One region of the Vibrio pomeroyi genome, then DNA from elsewhere that is predicted to be linked to it. Evidence: riboswitches for the same ligand, from Rfam matches in the RefSeq annotation. Region 1 holds a riboswitch; the other holds the start of a gene.
What was found. A riboswitch is a leader RNA that binds a small molecule or an ion and turns the genes downstream of it on or off. The one in region 1 is predicted to bind lysine.
Positions count from the first base shown of each region.

Region 2: it holds a riboswitch for lysine, as region 1 does, so the genes downstream of both, OCV12_RS05470 (Na+/H+ antiporter NhaC family protein) here and lysC (lysine-sensitive aspartokinase 3) in region 1, are expected to answer to the same signal.

Region 1 covers NZ_AP025506.1:301,565-311,634, reverse strand. Annotated here, with positions in the region: gene uvrA (excinuclease ABC subunit UvrA) at 1-913, shown strand, start outside; gene OCV12_RS01440 (PglL family O-oligosaccharyltransferase) at 1,010-2,773, shown strand; gene OCV12_RS01435 (pyridoxal-phosphate-dependent aminotransferase family protein) at 2,887-4,026, opposite strand; lysine riboswitch at 4,203-4,380, shown strand; gene lysC (lysine-sensitive aspartokinase 3) at 4,489-5,856, shown strand; gene metH (methionine synthase) at 5,971-9,648, opposite strand; gene OCV12_RS01420 (cation:proton antiporter) at 9,817-10,070, shown strand, end outside.
Region 2 covers NZ_AP025506.1:1,213,931-1,224,000, reverse strand. Annotated here, with positions in the region: gene OCV12_RS05470 (Na+/H+ antiporter NhaC family protein) at 1-1,583, opposite strand, end outside; lysine riboswitch at 1,696-1,873, opposite strand; gene OCV12_RS05465 (H-NS family histone-like protein) at 2,238-2,648, shown strand; gene OCV12_RS05460 (inosine/guanosine kinase) at 2,864-4,168, opposite strand; gene OCV12_RS05455 (hypothetical protein) at 4,271-4,540, opposite strand; gene mnmA (tRNA 2-thiouridine(34) synthase MnmA) at 4,745-5,881, shown strand; gene hflD (high frequency lysogenization protein HflD) at 5,925-6,542, shown strand; gene purB (adenylosuccinate lyase) at 6,686-8,056, shown strand; gene htpX (protease HtpX) at 8,357-9,220, opposite strand; gene OCV12_RS05430 (hypothetical protein) at 9,496-9,663, shown strand; gene bioD (dethiobiotin synthase) at 9,748-10,070, opposite strand, start outside.

The DNA.
Region 1 (10,070 bases):
TGTATCGGGTTCAGGTAAATCGACATTAATTAACGACACCTTCTTCAAAGTTGCTCACACTCAACTTAATGGCGCAACCACAGCAGTACCGGCAAAACATAAAAAGATTAAAGGGTTAGAGCATTTCGATAAGGTAATCGATATTGATCAAAGCCCAATAGGACGCACACCAAGATCAAACCCTGCGACCTATACTGGTATCTTCACTCCTATTCGTGAACTTTTTGCTGGCACACAAGAGTCACGTTCACGTGGTTACAAAGCAGGAAGATTCAGCTTTAACGTACGTGGCGGGCGCTGTGAAGCGTGTCAGGGCGATGGCGTTATCAAGGTAGAAATGCACTTCTTACCTGATGTGTATGTTCCGTGTGATGTGTGTAAAGGAAAGCGCTACAACCGTGAAACACTAGAAGTTCGCTACAAGGGTAAAACCATCGACGAAGTTCTTGAGATGACTGTTGAAGATGCTCGTGAGTTCTTTAATCCAGTTCCAGTGATTGCACGTAAACTGCAAACGCTTATGGATGTGGGTCTTTCGTACATTCGCTTAGGCCAAGCGGCAACCACCTTATCTGGCGGTGAAGCACAACGTGTTAAATTGGCTCGCGAGCTGTCTAAACGAGATACAGGCAAAACCTTATACATTCTCGATGAGCCCACAACAGGTCTTCATTTCCACGATATCCAGCAGCTATTAACGGTACTGCATCGACTGCGTGATCACGGTAATACGGTTGTAGTAATTGAGCACAATCTAGATGTCGTAAAAACAGCTGACTGGATCTTAGATTTAGGCCCAGAAGGCGGACAAGGCGGTGGTGAGATTGTTGCAGAGGGTACACCTGAAGATGTGGCGTTAGTCGAAGGTTCGTACACCGCTCGCTTCCTTAAGCCTATGTTAAATTTGAACTAGGTGTAAAATAGCGCCCTGCGAGCAGACAGAAAAATGTTAAAGTAACAGAGCTTGTTTCAAAAGGAACAAGCTCTGTTTTTATAAGGTTAGGGATTTATGGCAACAATACATACTAGCGGTACCCAGCTAGAAAATCAGGTCACTCAGTTACCACTCAACAAAGCATTCCTCGCTTCATTAGCTGTTGTGTTCTTGCTCGCCATGCATTTCTTCATGCCTAATCCAGGGGGCTCAGGCCTTGCTCTATCCTTTAACCCTACCACTTGGTTAGCACTGAGCTTCACCTTAGCCATCGGCTTTTATCAACTCGCGACCAATCGAGTACTCAAGTATTCCAAGTTAACCATAGGCTTGCTGATAAGCTGCGTGATACTCACATTGCCGATTCTATACAGCAATGCTTCGCCGGAAGGAGCTTCAGGTCGATTACTTGGGTTATGGGCTGGCTTTGCCTTATTCGTGGTTCTTCAACAATTCAAATTCAGTAATAAACATAAACAGCGCATGCTGTGGTTCATCGTACTTGCTGTCGTCATACAAGCATTGTTTGGCTATGTGCAATATTTTTTGCTGGAGCCTGGTAACCTATTTGGTTACAACACTGAAGCTAATCGTCCTTATGGAATCTTCCAACAACCAAATGTGATGGCTAGTTTTTTAGCGACGGGTTTTGTCCTTTCTGCTTACCTATTAGCGAGGCAGCCAGCCAAGTACAACCATAAAATTAGCGAATCATTTTTACTCTACCTGACACCAACGTTAACGGTACCACTGCTGATCATCATCGCATCACGCACAGGTTGGTTAGCAGCACTCATTGGGTTCGTGTGTATTCTGCCTTACCTTTACAAGTTCTCGACCAAAAAACGCTTCTACGGATGGTGTGCATCCGTTGCTGTCGGTATCGTGGTTGCGTTTACGGTAATCAACCTCAGCGCTACAGATAGTATCGCTAGCAAGAAAGCGAACTTAGAAAGCCCGCGCGCTTACACCTTTCCACAAGCATTAGACATGATGATCGAAAAGCCATTTACCGGTTATGGCTACGGAAAGTTCGAATCTGAATACACACTATATACGGCTCGCCAGCATCAACTGAACTCAAATTATCATCCGGGGCTTCCCTCTATGGATCACCCGCACAATGAGTTTCTTTTTTGGGGTGTTGAAGGTGGCATAATACCAATCATAGGAATCTTGATTGCCGCGGTGTTAGTAATGTCTCGTATAGCAAGTTCAGCAAAAGGCACACGCCTGGCATTACTTGCGCTGTTTATACCGATACTCTTGCACTCTCAACTGGAGTATCCGTTTTATCATTCGGCGATTCATTGGATAACCTTCATCATTCTGATTTACTGGGTGGATCAGCGTGCCTCACGTCACTATCAGCAGCCGTTCAGTATCATCAGCAAAACACTATTCAGAGTGAACAGTTTGGTATTACCAATCCTAGTGAGCTTCTATATGTTGAGCGCGCTACACACTAACTATGTACTGACTAAATTCGAGCGATCTACACCTAAAAACCCAGATATTCTCAAACAAGTAACTAACCCAGTAGTTTGGAAAGATCGCTACGACTGGGACATCTACAGCACTTACCTTAATATTGGTCTGTATAAAGCCGACCCGAGCCTTATACAGCCTTACATCGATTGGTCACTGGAGATCATAAAGAGCAAACCAAGACCAGCTTTCTACAGCAATCTGATTCTGGCGTATCAAGGCCTAGGTGAAGAAAGTAAGGCAGAGCAAATTCGTAGCGAAGCGAACTTTTTATTCCCTAACAGAGACTTTTCAAAGGTTCAGTATAAGAAAGTATCACAGGTAGAAGATAACGTTTCGTCTGCAGAATAATGTTAAGAATTCGCAACGCAAGCTTCACTTAGTAGGCAGTAGGAGCTTGGGGTAGATACAAAAAAGCGCACGATCTCTCGTGCGCTTTTATTTTTAATTTCAGTTTATTGCAGCTATTTCAAAACATCTTTTAGCGCTTTTAAGCACAGCGCGACATTCTCTTTACGAGCACCGTAGCCCATTAGGCCGATACGCCACGCTTTGCCCGCTAGAGAACCAAGTCCGGCACCAATCTCAAGGTTATACTCTTCTAAAAGCTGAGTTCTGATTTTTGCTTCATCAATCCCTTCAGGGAAATAAAGTGCGTTAAGTTGTGGTAAGCGGCTATCTTCATCAACCACAAACTTCAGCCCTAAAGCTTCGACGCCCTCTTTCAACTCTTGATGCATTGAGTGATGGCGAGACCAGGCATTATCTAGGCCTTCATTTTTTAGTAGCACAAGAGACTCATGCAGCGCATAAAGACTGTTTACAGGTGCAGTATGATGATAGCTACGCTTACCTTCGCCACTCCAATAACCTAATACCAAGCTCTGGTCTAGGAACCAACTTTGCACTGGTGATTGACGCGCCTTCATTTTCTCAACCGCACGCTGAGAGAAAGTCACTGGAGATAAACCTGGCACACAAGATAGACATTTCTGGCTACCAGAATAAACCGCATCAAGCTGCCATTCATCAACCAGCAATGGCACACCACCTAATGATGTCACCGCATCGACAATCGTTAACGCATCAAGCTGACGAGCAATAGCCGAGATAGCTTGAGCATCCGATAGTGCTCCAGTTGATGTCTCTGCATGCACAAATGCAACGGCAACAGCATCAGGGTTTTCAGATAATGCTTTTTCTACTTTGTCGACAGAAACAGGCTTGCCCCACTCGTCATCAACAAGGATGGCTTCACCACCGCAGCGAACAACATTCTCGCGCATACGCTCACCGAAAACACCGTTACGACAAACAATGACCTTTTCACCAGGCTCAATCAGATTAACAAAACAAGTTTCCATACCTGCGCTACCCGGCGCAGAAACGGCAATCGTAAATTCATTCTCCGTTTGGAAAGCATATTTAAGAAGCTGTTTAAGCTCATCCATCATCGCAATAAACAGCGGATCTAGATGACCAATTGTCGGACGGCTTAGAGCCTGCAGTACTTGAGGTGAGATATCAGAAGGACCAGGTCCCATTAACGTTCGGTGTGGTGGATAAAAGCTATCGATAGCAGTCGTGAGTGTTAAATTAGACATGTACATCCCTTACGTTAATGTTGTGAACAATCCACCCTAAAGCAAATTGATTACCTCAGCAATTAGCCATAAGTATTGAGGTCAAACCACTGTCACATAATTGTTAAAATTATTTTTCAATTATCTCAAGTTACGGATTGACATTGCTACCACAAAAACGTTCAATGAAACGGCTATCTAGCAGAAGAGGAGCACTGCCCAGGCAGATGTTTTGTGGAACCGCATTTCCAATACAAAACATTTATGGGGAGCAGTGCCGAGATAATAAAAGGATGCAGGACCTTTATTATCGGTTGAGCGGGCTGAATCCCTTCAACTGTCGCCATTTCTATATGGTGAAGAGCTTCTGAGGTTACTATTCTAATAATTCCTCTCTTTTTGCTCTAAAACTCTCTTCGAAAAACATCGGACGTTGGATTACCCAACCGTAATTTTATTTTAGGAAGTCGTGGGAGATATATCGTGAGTGCATCTAATGTAGCTGGTTCTTTTAATGTCGCTAAGTTTGGTGGAACAAGTGTTGCCAACTTTGAAGCAATGAGCCGTTGTGCTGCCATTATTGAAAACAACTCAAATACGAAACTTGTCGTAAGCAGTGCATGTTCTGGCGTGACCAACTTGCTAGTGGAACTCGCAAATGGAGTTCAAGATAAAGCTCGCCGCCAAGAATTGATGACGCAGTTAACTGACATCCACAATGCTATTCTTGACCAACTTGCTGACCCAATCAGCATCGAAAAAGAAGTTCACAGCATTCTTGATGACATTGCGAGCGCAGCTGAAGCCGCATCATTTCAAGCAAGTACTAAGCTGACTGATCACCTTGTAGCATGTGGCGAGTTGATGTCGACACACATCCTTGCTCAAATCCTTCGCGAGCGCGGAACACCTGCGGTTCGTTTCGATATCAGAGAAGTGATGCGCACCAATGATGATTTCGGAAAAGCAGAACCACAGCTAGAAGAGATTGCTGCTTTGGCAAAAGAGAAATTGATTCCACTGTGCCAGCAACAAGTTGTCGTTACCCAAGGCTTTATCGGTGCTGATATCGAAGGTAACACCACGACTTTAGGCCGCGGTGGCAGCGATTACTCAGCAGCGCTTATTGCAGAATCTGTACAAGCGATTGGCTTAGAGATCTGGACTGATGTTCCGGGTATCTATACTACCGATCCACGTATTGCACCTAAAGCTTCTCCTATCCCAGAGATCAGCTTCAGTGAAGCATCGGAAATGGCAAACTTTGGCGCGAAGATCTTACACCCATCGACTCTCGTTCCTGCACTGCGCCATCAAATTCCAGTATTTGTCGGTTCTTCAAAAGCACCAGAATTAGGTGGAACTTGGATTCGCCAGCAAGTAGAAAGCTCTCCTCTATTCAGAGCACTTGCCCTACGCTGCAATCAAACCATGGTTACATTGCGAAGCGCTAATATGTTCCATGCTTACGGTTTCCTTGCGAAAGTGTTTGAGATCCTTGCTAAACATAAGATCTCCGTCGATCTTATCACCACATCAGAGATCAGCGTTTCACTGACACTGGATCAAACAGACACATCAGGTGGTGCTCCCGAATTACCAGAAGCAGCGCGTATTGAGCTTGAAGAACTGTGTTCTGTCGATATTGAGCATGACCTGTGCCTGGTTGCTCTTATTGGTAACAACATGAGCGAAAGCAAAGGCTATGCAAAGCAGGTGTTCGGCACTCTAGAAGACTTCAACCTGCGAATGATTTGTTACGGAGCAAGCCCTCATAACCTGTGCTTCCTGCTGAATGAGTCTGTGTCTAAGCTAGCGATTCAGAAACTTCACCAAGAATTATTTGAGTAGAAAGCCCTTTTATCATCGACAGATAGATAACTAAACCACAAATACAAAAGGGTTGCTATTAAGCAACCCTTTCTCTTTTTTACTTTACGAATCAAAGGTCGTCATAGATTCAAACTAGTTAATGTTTGGACCTAACCACTTCTCAGCTTCCAACATATCCCAGCCTTTACGATCGGCATAGCTATCCACTTGATCCTGTTGAATCTGTGCAATAGCAAAGTATCGAGCATCTGGGTGTGAAAAGTACATACCAGACACAGAAGCACCAGGCCACATCGCATAGCTCGACGTTAATGACATATCAATCGCTTTCTCGACATCCATTAACTCCCACAACGTACCTTTCTCGGTATGCTCTGGGCAAGCAGGGTAACCTGGAGCAGGACGAATGCCTTGGTATTTCTCACGAATCAAATCATCGTTCGATAAGTCTTCATCTGGCGAGTAACCCCAAATATCCTTTCTCACTTCTTTATGCAGGTACTCCGCGAACGCTTCAGCCAATCGATCAGCGACCGCTTGGATCATGATGGCATTGTAATCATCGCCATTCGCTTTGTATTCATCAGCCAATTCACGTTCACCAATACCGCCAGTTACCGCAAAACCACCAATCCAGTCCGCTTTACCGCTTTCTTTTGGAGCGATGTAATCAGACAAACAGTAGTTAAAGCCTTTTGGTTTCTCTGTCTGTTGGCGAAGGTTATGCAGAACCTTTAACACCTCAGTACGAGATTCATCGGTATACACTTCAATGTCATCACCGACACTGTTGGCAGGGAACATGGCACACATACCTCGAGCTTCAAGTAGTTTCTCTTTCTCCACACGATCTAACAGATCGTTCGCGTCTTTGAATAAACGTTTCGCTTCTTCGCCCACTTCTTCATGCTCAAGAATAGCTGGGTACTTACCAACCAATGACCACGTCATAAAGAACGGTGTCCAGTCGATGTAGTGACGTAACGTAGCCACATCGAAGTCATTGAAAATGTGCACTCCCGGCTTAGCTGGTGCTGGTGGTGTATAAGCATCCCAATCGATCGCCACTTTATTAGCCCGAGCTTTTTCAAGTGTCACAGGCTTAGTGCGAGGCTTCTTACGATTATGTTGATCACGAACGCGATCATAATCGATATCCAACTTCTCAACGAAAGCGGGTTTCAATTCATCAGAAAGTAGAGAAGTACAAACACCTACAGCACGTGAGGCATTATTTACGTAAACTACTGGCTCAGAATAGTTTTGTTCAATCTTCACCGCGGTGTGCGCTTTAGAGGTGGTCGCGCCACCAATCAATAGAGGAAGCTTAAAGCCTTGTCTTTCCATCTCTTTAGCAACGTGTACCATTTCATCAAGAGATGGCGTGATCAAACCAGATAAGCCAATAATATCGACGTTCTCTTCTTTAGCGACCTTAAGAATCTTTTCACAAGAAACCATCACACCTAAGTCGATAATTTCGTAGTTGTTACACTGCAGAACCACGCCAACGATATTTTTGCCGATATCGTGAACATCGCCTTTAACGGTCGCTAACAGAATCTTACCGTTAGTCGCACCCACTTCTTTAGACGCATTGATGAATGGCTCTAAATGGGCAACAGCCTGCTTCATTACACGTGCAGACTTAACTACCTGTGGTAAGAACATCTTACCTTCACCAAATAGGTCACCTACAACGTTCATGCCGTCCATTAGAGGACCTTCAATCACTTCAATAGGACGAGAGGCATTGACGCGAGCTTCTTCGGTATCTTCAATAATAAAGTCGGTAATACCTTTTACCAAAGAGTGCTCTAAGCGCTTCTCGACAGGCCAAGTTCGCCATTCTAAAGCTGATTTATCTTCAACCTTACCAACTGCTCGCTCTAGGTACTCGGTTGCCATATCAAGCAAGCGTTCCGTCGAATCATCACGACGGTTCAATACAACATCTTCAACAGCATCACGCAGATCTTCTGGAACGTTATCATAAATTTCTAACTGACCAGCGTTTACGATGCCCATATCCATACCATTCTTAAAACAGTGATATAGGAATACTGCATGGATTGCTTCACGAACATAATTATTGCCACGGAATGAGAACGACACGTTCGACACGCCACCAGAGATCATCGCATGAGGGAGATCGCGTTTGATATCTCCCACAGCTTCGATGAAATCGACCGCATAGTTGTTATGCTCATCGATGCCAGTCGCAACCGCGAAAATGTTCGGGTCAAAGATAATGTCTTCAGGTGGGAAGCCAACTTCATCAACAAGAATGTTATAGGCATTAGTACAGATCTCTACTTTGCGTTCTCGAGTATCAGCCTGACCAACTTCGTCAAAAGCCATCACGATGACGGCTGCACCATAACGACGAACTAACTTGGCTTGCTCTACGAACTTCTCTTTGCCTTCTTTCAGAGAGATCGAGTTAACGATACCTTTACCCTGAATACACTTAAGGCCAGCTTCGATAACTTCCCATTTTGAAGAGTCGACCATTACTGGTACTTTTGAAATCTCTGGTTCAGAAGCACATAGATTAAGGAATTTAACCATGCACGCTTCAGCGTCCAGCATCCCTTCATCCATGTTGATATCGATGATCTGAGCGCCATTTTCAACTTGTTCGCGAGCGACACTCAAGGCTTCATCGTAAAGCTCTTCTTTGATCAAGCGCTTGAAACGGGCAGAGCCAGTAACATTGGTACGTTCACCAACGTTTACAAACAGAGATTCTTTCGCGATGGTCAGAGGTTCTAAACCAGATAGACGACACGATACTGGTAGGTCGGGCAACTGACGAGGGGGAACACCTTCAACCGCTTCCGCCATTTGGCGAATATGCTCTGGCGTGGTACCACAACAGCCACCAATCAAATTCAAGAAACCACTTTCAGCCCACTCTTTAACATGTTCAGCCATATCTTCGGGTGAAAGATCATACTCACCAAATGCGTTAGGCAAACCTGCATTAGGGTGAGCAGAAACATAGCTCTCAGAGATACGAGACATCTCACCGACATACTCACGCAATTCGTCAGGGCCTAATGCACAGTTCAAACCAAACGAGATAGGTTTAACATGACGAAGGGCGTTGTAGAAAGCTTCTGTTGTTTGACCTGAAAGTGTACGACCTGATGCATCAGTAATGGTACCTGAGATCATTACAGGTAAAGTGATACCCACTTCTTCGAAAACAGATTCCACAGCAAAAGCACACGCTTTGGCGTTTAGTGTATCGAAGATAGTTTCAATAAGAATTAGATCTGAACCGCCTTTAATAAGAGCACGAGTCGATTCGGAGTATGCTTCGACCAACTCATCAAAGCTAACATTACGATAACCCGGATCATTAACATCTGGAGAGATAGAACAAGTACGGTTAGTCGGACCTAATACACCCGCTACAAAGCGAGGTTTTTCTGGGGTCTTTGCTGTCCACTCATCAGCAGCTTCACGGGCAAGCTTGGCGGCAGCAAAGTTGATTTCTTCACTAAGACTTTCCATATCATAGTCGGCCATAGCAATGGTTGTAGCGTTAAAGGTATTGGTTTCGAGGATGTCAGCCCCAGCTTCCAAATATTGTGAATGGATATCTTTGATAAGCTGAGGTTGTGTCAGCACTAAAAGGTCATTGTTACCTTTTAGGTCACTATGCCAATCAGCAAAGCGTTCACCACGATAGTCTTGCTCTTCCAATTTATAGTCCTGAATCATGGTGCCCATGCCACCATCAATCAGTAAAATTCGTTGCTTCAACAGAGCGTCAATCTTTTGCCTTACATTACTTCCCACGGTACAACCTCATTCCTTTAATTATCCTTCCATCCTATCACACATTAAAAAGGAGTCTAGACGTCTAAAAAGGAAATTGATTACCGACTCATGACAAAAAAATGTTTGCTATTTGAGCATGAGACAACGAAAATTCACACTCATACTTTGTTACATGTTGGAATCCCAATGTCGGTCTATTACACCTTATGTTTCTTATCCGCAGCGGCAATGCTCATTGCTTTCGTGAATACCAAAATTGGTAAAATGCAGACAACCATCGCCATCACTGCTGGCTCAATGATGCTGTCTCTATTGATTATCATTGCAGGACAAAACAATTGGTTCCAACTGGCTGACATCGCCTCAGAAACCGTTGCCAGTATCAACTTTGAAGACTTCCTACTCAAAGGAATACTTGGCTTCCTGCTTTTTGCTGGCGG
Region 2 (10,070 bases), 910 kb from region 1:
CACGTCGCCATTTTGCAGCGAGAGAAGTAAGCCAATGCAAAACATACAGCAACAAACGTTAGAGACGCTGCGCCAAATGCGATGCCAATTGAAGATGTCATACCTAGAGTGATGAAACCAATGCACGATACGAACGCTACAGACAACGCGTATGGAAGCTGAGTCGATACGTGGTCGATGTGGTTACAGCGAGCACCAGTAGAAGACAGAATCGTCGTATCTGAGATTGGAGAACAGTGGTCACCAAATACTGCACCCGCTAGAACCGCACTTAGCATAGGAAGGATCAGTGCGATGTCCGATGCTGCTGCCATGTCACCCGCGATTGGTAGCATGATGCCGAATGTACCCCAAGATGTACCTGTAGAGAACGCCATAACGCCCGCTAGAAGGAACAACATCACCGGTAGCCAATGGTAATCAATGCTGCCTGTTACTAGAGATGATAGGTAAGAACCCGTTTTCATGTCACCGATTACAGAACCGATAGTCCATGCAAACACAAGAATCAGAATCGCGCCAAACATAGAGCTAGCACCGATCCACATTGTTCTTGCGATATCAGCCATAGATAGCTTTTGCTTGAATACTGTTGCTAGTGCTACTAGTAAACCGATTACACCACCGTAAACAAGAGACTTACCGACATCCGTGTTTTCGAATGCACCTAAAAGGTTGAATGCTTGACCATCAGCAGCCAGCGCTTGGCCACCTGTGTAAAGCATTGCAGCAACTGTCGCTACAATTAGCGATACGATTGGCATAACAAGATCAGAAACTGAACCGTTTTCACTCTCTTCGATATCTAGCTCTTCGTTTAGATCGTGAGCTTGCTTTTGATCGTTGTCGCCTTCAAAGCCACGGCCTTGAGATGCTTCAATTTCATGCTCACGCATCTTACCAACATCTAGACCGAACCAAGCCACTGCGAACACCATTAGTAGTGCAAATACAGCGTAGAAGTTCATTGGAATAAGACGAACGTAAGCACCCAGTGCAGAATATTCAGTTACACCGTGTGTTACTAAGATGCCACCAATAATAGTAATGATGTAAGCACCCCAGCTAGAAGCCGGCATGATCACACACATTGGAGCAGCAGTAGAATCGAGAATATAAGCAAGCTTAGCGCGAGATACGTAGAAACGGTCTGTTACAGGGCGAGAGATAGCACCTACCGCTAAGCTGTTGAAGTAGTCATCAACAAAGATGAATACACCTAGGAAAGCAGCAAGTAGTTTTGAACCACGTTTGCTCTTAACACGAGACTGAGCCCACTCAGCGAATGCACGAGTACCGCCAGACAGTGTTAATAGTGCAGTTGTCATTCCAAGAATAATTAGGAATGCGATGATGCTCATGTTCCAAGTGTTGATGCCACCATCTTCGATGAAAACACCAGATGCTTTAGTAAACACGTAGCTCGCTGCGTTACCTACTGAATAGTCAGCAAGTAAGATAGCACCCATGATGATACCGACACCCAAAGAAACCAATACACGGCGGGTAACAATAGCAAGACTTAAAGCCACAAGGGGCGGAAGCAAAGATAAAGGCGATGTTGCAAAATCTATTAAATTCATGATCTTCAAAAACCAGTTTTTTATTTGGCTAGAGATCTACTGCAGACAAACTTGATACAGCTTATCAAGTTCATGTTGAACTAAGCGAAAGGGAAGTGAACACTTCACCCAACCCTACAGTAGCGCTCCATAGTTTAAAATTAAGACTATGGCAGTGTTGTACCTATTGAGCACAACCCCAGCAAATTGCTTAGATATACAATTTACTTCGGCAATTACACCTTTCATTCCCGTTCATTGGCATCACCCCAACGGAAGTTACTTTTTATAATTGCACCTCTACGTGCGATAACATTATTAACCGTGCAAACCAGAGTTTAACAACAAATTAACCAAAGCATCGCATCAGGTAGCCGCAATTGTACTCATCAAGAGCAACAATGCAACATATCATTCCGAGAAAAATAGCTTTTTGTTAATGAACTAATCAATAGAAGAATAGTCTACACAAGTTAATTACTCCACCAGTCACATATCAGTTTTTTAGATAATCTTAATAATTATTATAAATTCGATAGAAATGTGCCTTTGAAATTTCAACTATTCATCTCACTTTTATATTTAAATATGTAATAGAAGAAATACTATTTGTTTTATTCCTAAGCTCTGTTTATTATTAGGATGATTATTTAGTTTACCTTGATGGAAAATATCATGTCTGAATTAACAAAAACTCTATTAAATATCCGTAGCCTTCGCGCATTCTCACGTGAATTAACTCTTGAGCAACTAGAAGAAGCGCTAGACAAGCTAACTATTGTTGTACAAGAGCGTCAAGAGTCTGAAGCTGAAGAACGTGCAGCTAAAGCAGAACAAGAAGCTAAGCTTTCTGCTATCGCTGAACAAATTGCAAAAGACGGAATTGATGTTGCAGATCTTATTGCAGCTCTTTCTGGCGAAGCAAAATCTAAAACAACTAAAGCTAAACGCGCTCCTCGTCCAGCGAAATACAAATACGTAGACGCAAACGGCGACGAGAAAACTTGGACAGGTCAAGGCCGTACGCCTTCAGCTATCCAAGAACAGCTAGATGCTGGTAAATCTCTAGAAGAGTTTGCTATCTAAGTTAAGCGTTCAGTTTACTGAGTGGGTAATCAATTACACACTTAGCAATAGAATTAATATTTAAGTCGACCAAAGTATTATTTACGGCTTCAATATATTCAGAAACAAAAAAGGCTCCTTTCGGAGCCTTTTTTATATTTTGTTACCCTTTAATGTTCTTTATAAACATAGATGCGCATTTGATAAACTCGTACGCATCGGATAAACAAAGTCTCTTATCTTTCCCAGTACGCTTCTTCTAGGCTATCTTCTCTTTCAGGAAGACCACGAGATAAACGTGGAGAGTGTTGAACTAACACTTCATAGCTAGCACGGTTTGAATATTTACAAACTTGTGAGAAAGAAGAATAGGTCAAAAATGAATGTTGGTGCTTACTTGAGTTTGGCACGTTTTCTTTGTGGTACTTATTCGCAGCCATATCATGTAATAAAGCCGATAAAGCAGCATCACCTGCACCATTCGTATTTTTGATTTTTTCCGGACCACCCATGTATGGCGCAATATGCGAATACACTTTAGTTGGGTTTTCACATAACTCTTTATGTGCAGGACGGCTAAATTCAAAACGGTTGAATTCCGCAATTGAACCTGGAAGTAGAGGCAGTGATGTTTCACGCTTCGCTGCGTCTTCCGTGTAACCCGCCATGAATAGGCCAACAGGGCCGGCAGTACATAGAACTAAGTCCACCCACTCTAGCGCTTTGTCTGAAGCAGCAAGCGGATCGCTTTCACCGGTTAGGGCTTCTGCTTCGTCTTCATTCATTGCAACAACCGTTACGTGCTGCTCTAAGAAGTCTTTCCAAAATTCTGGATCATCTTGAATAACGAACTTAGTACCTAGTGTTAAAACAACAGGCACATCGTATTTCTTCGCGTATTCAATCGCTTTCATTGTTGCTTCAGGCATAGGGTCACCTGGCTTACAACGAACTAAATAAGCAGTTAATACTAAAGCAGAAGCACTTTTGAAGATCTTTTCAGGAATGCTTTCTGGTTTTAGTTGGTTCATTTGTCCTTCGCTAATTGCGAAAGTACGTTCACCATCTTCTGTAATTAATGCAAAGCAGCGACCAATTGCGCCATCTACCCCTTGTAAATGGTTCAGATCCATTCTGCTTGATGTATTACATAAATAGCGGTAACCATAGCTACCAATCTTAATATCTTGGCTCATTACACCTAATAGTGTTGAACGGTCATCCGCCAATACTGAATAGTTGTGTAGTGTATTACCAATTGTGCCACCAGCGTATTCATTGGTAATCAGGCACTGTTCTTTTAATTCTTGATATAAAGATTCAGCGGCTTCGTCACCAATAACCAGTGAATGTCCCTTACTTAAACCGTACTTCTCAATAAGTTCAGAACTCACTTTTGCTTCAATATCCACCAAAGTTTGGTCAATACCAATAATATGAGTGCGTGACATTCTTTTACTGCTTTGAGCTTGGCTCACTAGAGGATCACGTGCGTGAACCGGAAAATAGTGCTTTGATTTACGTTGTCCAGGGAATTTCATAGGGCTAGTCTAAGTCAAGGGGAAATAGGTGGCGGATTCTACCGCGCTATATTTAACGCGGCAATCTTTCAAACTATAGCAAACGTTTGCCAGGGTATTTTTTTATTCGCCTTCCATAAAGCTTAAATCAGGCAGCATGCCCAAATGCTCGGCGTAACGCTTTTGATTAAACTCAGCGCCGTTTTTCATAACGTCAAATACTTCGATAGCCAATGCACATGCCATTGCAGCAATCGCCTCTTCACGAGGAGTGCCTGTCATCATTAATCGCATTAGCGTTTCTTTTACTTTTACAGGTTCGCCATCTTCAAGTTGATTTTCAATAATCTCGATCAGCTCTTCTTCTTGCATAAATTCATTTTGTTCAGACATTTTTTTATCTCAGGTCTTGGATTTCGAGCGACTATGCCACATATACTTCTGACATCCTAGCGACTCACCTCGCTCTCATGCGATTCTCTAACAAAGTCAGCGCACTATTTGTGCAAATGAAACTGTGATTCCGGTCTCGGATCTGTCACGGCGTTTCTCTTTCTGTTAGAATCTGCGACCAAGTAATAGTAACGGTGTTTAGACATGTCAGATATCAGCTCTGGAAACAGCGAAAAGAAAGTAATTGTCGGTATGTCCGGCGGTGTAGATTCGTCAGTATCGGCGTATCTTCTTCAGCAACAAGGCTATCAGGTAGAAGGCCTTTTCATGAAAAACTGGGAAGAAGACGATAACGAAGAATACTGCACGGCAGCTGAAGATCTTGCTGATGCTCAAGCGGTATGTGACAAACTAGGTATCCACCTTCACACCATTAACTTTGCTGCAGAATACTGGGACAACGTATTCGAATACTTCCTTGAAGAATACAAAGCAGGCCGTACGCCTAACCCAGATATCCTTTGTAACAAAGAAATCAAATTCAAAGCATTCTTAGAGTTTGCTGATGAAGTACTAGACGCAGACTACATCGCGATGGGTCACTACGTTCGTCGTACATTCCCTACTCAAGAAGAGCTAGATGCTGGCGTTAAACCAGAAATGCTACGTGGCCTAGACAGTAACAAAGACCAGAGCTATTTCCTATACACGCTAAGCTCAGATCAAGTAGCACGCAGCCTATTCCCTGTTGGTGAACTAGAGAAGCCTGAAGTACGACGTATTGCTGAAGAGCAAGACTTGATCACAGCGAAGAAAAAAGACTCTACAGGCATCTGCTTTATTGGTGAGCGTAAGTTCACTGAGTTCCTAGGCAAATACCTACCAGCGCAACCGGGTAACATTGAAACGCCAGAAGGCCAAGTGATTGGTCAACACCAAGGCTTGATGTACCACACACTAGGTCAACGTAAAGGCCTACATATCGGCGGCACCAAAGGTGGCGGCGGTAATGAAGAACCATGGTTTGTTGGTGAAAAAGATCTTAAGCGTAATGTACTTATCGCAGTACAAGGTAAAGACCACCCTCTTCTTAAATCAGAAGGTTTGATCGCATCTCAACTTCATTGGGTAAATCGCACACCAATTACTGAAGTTATGACATGCACGGTAAAAACACGTTACCGTCAAACAGATATTCCTTGTACAATCATCCCAATTGATGATGAGAACATTAAAGTTATTTTTGATGAGCCACAAATCGCGGTGACCCCAGGTCAATCTGCAGTGTTCTACCAAGGCGAAGTATGTCTTGGTGGTGGTATCATCGAAAAGCGCATCTAATCAATCAAACGACAAACGATAGAAGACAACTAGGAGTTACTACGTGGCTAATACACTTTATGACCGTACTATTGCTTTCGCCGGAATTTGCCAAGCTGTGGCTTTGGTTCAACAAGTAGCGAAAGACGGCCATTGTGATAAAGATGCCTTCGAAGCTTCACTCAGTGCCATTTTAAATACCAACCCAGCGAATACTGTTGGTGTATTTGGACGTGAAGCGAACCTAAAGCTTGGCCTTGAGTGCTTAGTAAAAGGTATCGATAGTACTCCAGCAGGTAGCGATATCACTCGTTACATCATCAGCTTGATGGCGCTTGAGCGTAAGCTATCTTCTCGCAACGACTCTATGTCTCAGCTTGGTGATCGCATTCAAACTGCAGAGCGCCAAACTGAACACTTTGATCTGTTTGACGAGCAAATGATCAGCAACCTTGCGAGTATCTACCTTGATGTTGTCAGCCCAATCGGCCCACGCATTCAGGTTTCTGGTACACCGTCTGTACTTCAACAGACATCGAGCCAACATAAGGTTCGCGCACTGCTTCTATCAGGGATTCGAAGCGCTGTGTTATGGCGTCAAGTTGGCGGCAAACGTCGCCACCTTATCTTCGGTCGCAAGAAGATGATCGAGCAGGCTCAAATCCTACTAGCTCGAATGTAATTTATTAGCTCGCGCCTCGTCGCGAGCTTGTTTTTTGTATCAACACATCTCTCACGCAAACGATTGCGCAATATGCGTGACAATTGAGATTGTTACTGGTATAAACCTCTCAAAATTTAGAAAACTCAATTCAGGAGAACACCATGGAACTGTCAGCATTGACTGCTGTTTCACCAGTAGACGGCCGTTACGGAAGTAAGACTATTGCATTACGCAGCATCTTTAGTGAGTTTGGACTACTAAAGTACCGCTCTATCGTTGAAATTCGTTGGTTACAAAAGCTTGCAGCTACTGATGCAATCAAAGAAGTACCAGCGTTCAGTGCAGAAGCTAACCAGTTTCTTGATGAACTAGCCGCTAACTTCAGCGAAGAAGACGCTCTGCGTATCAAAGAGATCGAGCGCACAACAAACCACGACGTAAAAGCGGTTGAGTACTTCTTGAAAGAGAAAGTTGCGGGCGTTCCTGAACTTCACGCAGTTAACGAATTCATTCACTTTGCATGTACTTCTGAAGACATCAACAACACATCTCACGCGCTTATGCTTAAAGAAGCTCGTGACACAGTGATTCTTCCAGAAATTCGTAACGTAATTGATGCTATCAAAGCACTTGCGAACGAGTACCGTGACATTCCTCTACTGTCTCGTACACACGGTCAGCCAGCTTCTCCTTCTACTATGGGTAAAGAGATGGCTAACGTTGCGTACCGTATGGAACGTCAATACAAGCAAATCGAAAGCGTTGAGATCCTAGCGAAAATCAACGGCGCGGTAGGTAACTACAACGCACACCTTTCTGCATACCCAGAAGTTGAATGGCACCAGTTCTCTGAAGAGTTCATCACTGAATCTCTTGGCGTAACTTGGAACCCGTACACAACTCAAATCGAACCTCACGATTACATCGCAGAACTATTCGACGCTGTTGCTCGTTTCAACACGATTCTTCTAGACTTCGACCGTGACGTTTGGGGCTACATCGCTCTTGGTCACTTCAAGCAGAAGACTATTGCTGGCGAAATCGGTTCTTCTACAATGCCGCATAAAGTTAACCCAATTGACTTCGAAAACTCTGAAGGCAACCTTGGTCTAGCTAACGCTGTATTCGGCCACCTAGCACAGAAACTTCCAGTTTCTCGCTGGCAACGTGACCTAACTGACTCTACAGTTCTTCGTAACCTAGGCGTTGGTGTTGGCTACGCAATCATTGCATACACTTCAACTTTGAAAGGTATTAGCAAGCTAGAAGTTAACCGTGAAGCGCTACTTGCTGAGCTAGACAAAAACTGGGAAGTACTAGCAGAACCAGTACAAACAGTAATGCGTCGTTACGGTATCGAGAAGCCATACGAGAAGCTTAAAGAGCTAACTCGTGGTAAGCGTGTAGATGGCGAAGGCATGCGTGCATTCATCGACGGTCTAGAGATTCCTGAAGACGAAAAAGTTCGTCTGAAAGAGATGACGCCAGCAAACTACATCGGTCAAGCAATCGAGCTAACTGACAAGCTGTAAGATTCGAATTTCGAATCGCAGAATAGACTAAGGCTTCCCATGTGGAAGCCTTTTTATTGCTCGGAACTAAATCTATCGACACAAGAATCGTCAACACAAGAACACCAAGCCTTCTCCGATTGACCTACTCGGCCCCTATTGATTCAATTTAATCACCTAACGACAACTGCACCTCATATCTCATATCTCATATCTCATGTCTCAACACTTGTTATCTTAAGCGCTAAGATCAAAAAAGGCCTCCCGAAGGAAGCCTTTAGATTGTTCTTGTCGACTAGCGATGGCTAATCGTATTAGAGATTACATGTTACGTAGAGACGCAATACGCTTATCTAGTGGCGGGTGGCTCATTAGTAGCTCAGTTAGAGACTTCTTACCGTTGATGCCAAACGCCATCATAGAACCTTCTAGCTGTGGCTCGTGGCTCACTTTTAGACGCTCTAGCGCTGCAATCATCTTCTCTTTACCTACCAAGTGCGCAGCACCTGCATCGGCATGGAATTCACGATGACGGCTGTACCACATCGTAATGAAGCTTGCCAAGAAACCAAACACCAATTCCAGCACCATAGACACACCAAAGTACACCATCATGTTGCTGCCACCCTCTTCTTCGTTGTCATTCGACGCAACAATGTTCGCGATGAAACGAGAAAGGAAGATAACGAACGTGTTCACGACACCTTGCATTAGGGTCATTGTCACCATGTCGCCGTTTGCGATGTGGCTAACTTCATGCGCTAATACCGCTTCAGCCTCGTCACGTGTCATGTTGTGCAGAAGGCCTGTTGATACCGCCACCAATGAATCATCACGCTTAGCGCCGGTTGCGAATGCGTTGATGTCTGGCGAATCGTAGATCGCCACTGTTGGCATACCAATACCAACTTGTTGAGCTTGACGGCTTACCGTCTCCATCAACCAATGTTCTGTTTCATTACGTGGGCTTTCAATGACCATGCCGCCAACTGAGCGTAGCGCCATTTTCTTTGACATCATTAATGAAATGAATGAGCCGCCAAAACCAAATACCGCAGCCATTAACAGCAAGCCTGAGAGGCTTCCTGGTTGCATACCTGTAACAGCGTATACAATATTAAGAACAACACTTAGTACCAATACAACCGCAAGGTTGGTTGCAAGGAACAACATTACTCGCTTCATTACTTATCTCCGCATGAAAGCTGTTTTTATAAAACTTATTGTTATAGACAAGGCAGACAGCAATTTATTCCAACCTTGAGACTTATACTTACTTATACATATAGTCTTAGATTAAGAAAACAAGGTTAAGCATTAAATTGCAACATTTGATTACGGGAGTGGTTCATTTCTCAATCGTCCATTAGACCTAAGTAGTATGGTTAACCACCAGTGATCCGTTTAGAGTGTCAGTCAATTACTGTATTGGCTAGTTCATGGAACAAAAGGAAAGGATCATGGTTGAAGGTACTAACACTCAAATGGCTATCGACTTACTGTGCTGTCACCTAGGGATTACTGAAGAAGAAGCAAAGAAACAGATCGGTATTCTTACGCCACAAGCAGCGCAAACCAATATAACAGAGACACAACAAGCACTAATGGGCCTTACAAAAGAACATTAATCCCAAGCTTAACTCTACACAGGCTTAAAATAGCAAAAGGGCTGCAATCGCAGCCCTTTTCTTGTTTCACATACAACTCGAGAATTAAAGCTCAAGCAATGGCTGTACATTAATGTACTTACCAATATTCTTAGACTTCGCTTTTGGTACGTAAGGGATCTCACCTAACTTTGGCGCACCTAGCTTATCTTCAAGCATCGCAATAATATCAGCGTAGTGCTCAGTGCCTGGATTAATGCGGTTTGCTACCCAACCGACTAGATTTAGACCATCGGCACGAATCGCTTCTGCGGTTAACAGAGCATGGCTCAAACAACCCAGCTTAATCCCAACGGTCAATACAACTGGAAGCTGCTCTTTCTTGACCCAGCTAGACAAGTATTCGTCATCTGAAACAGGCACACGCC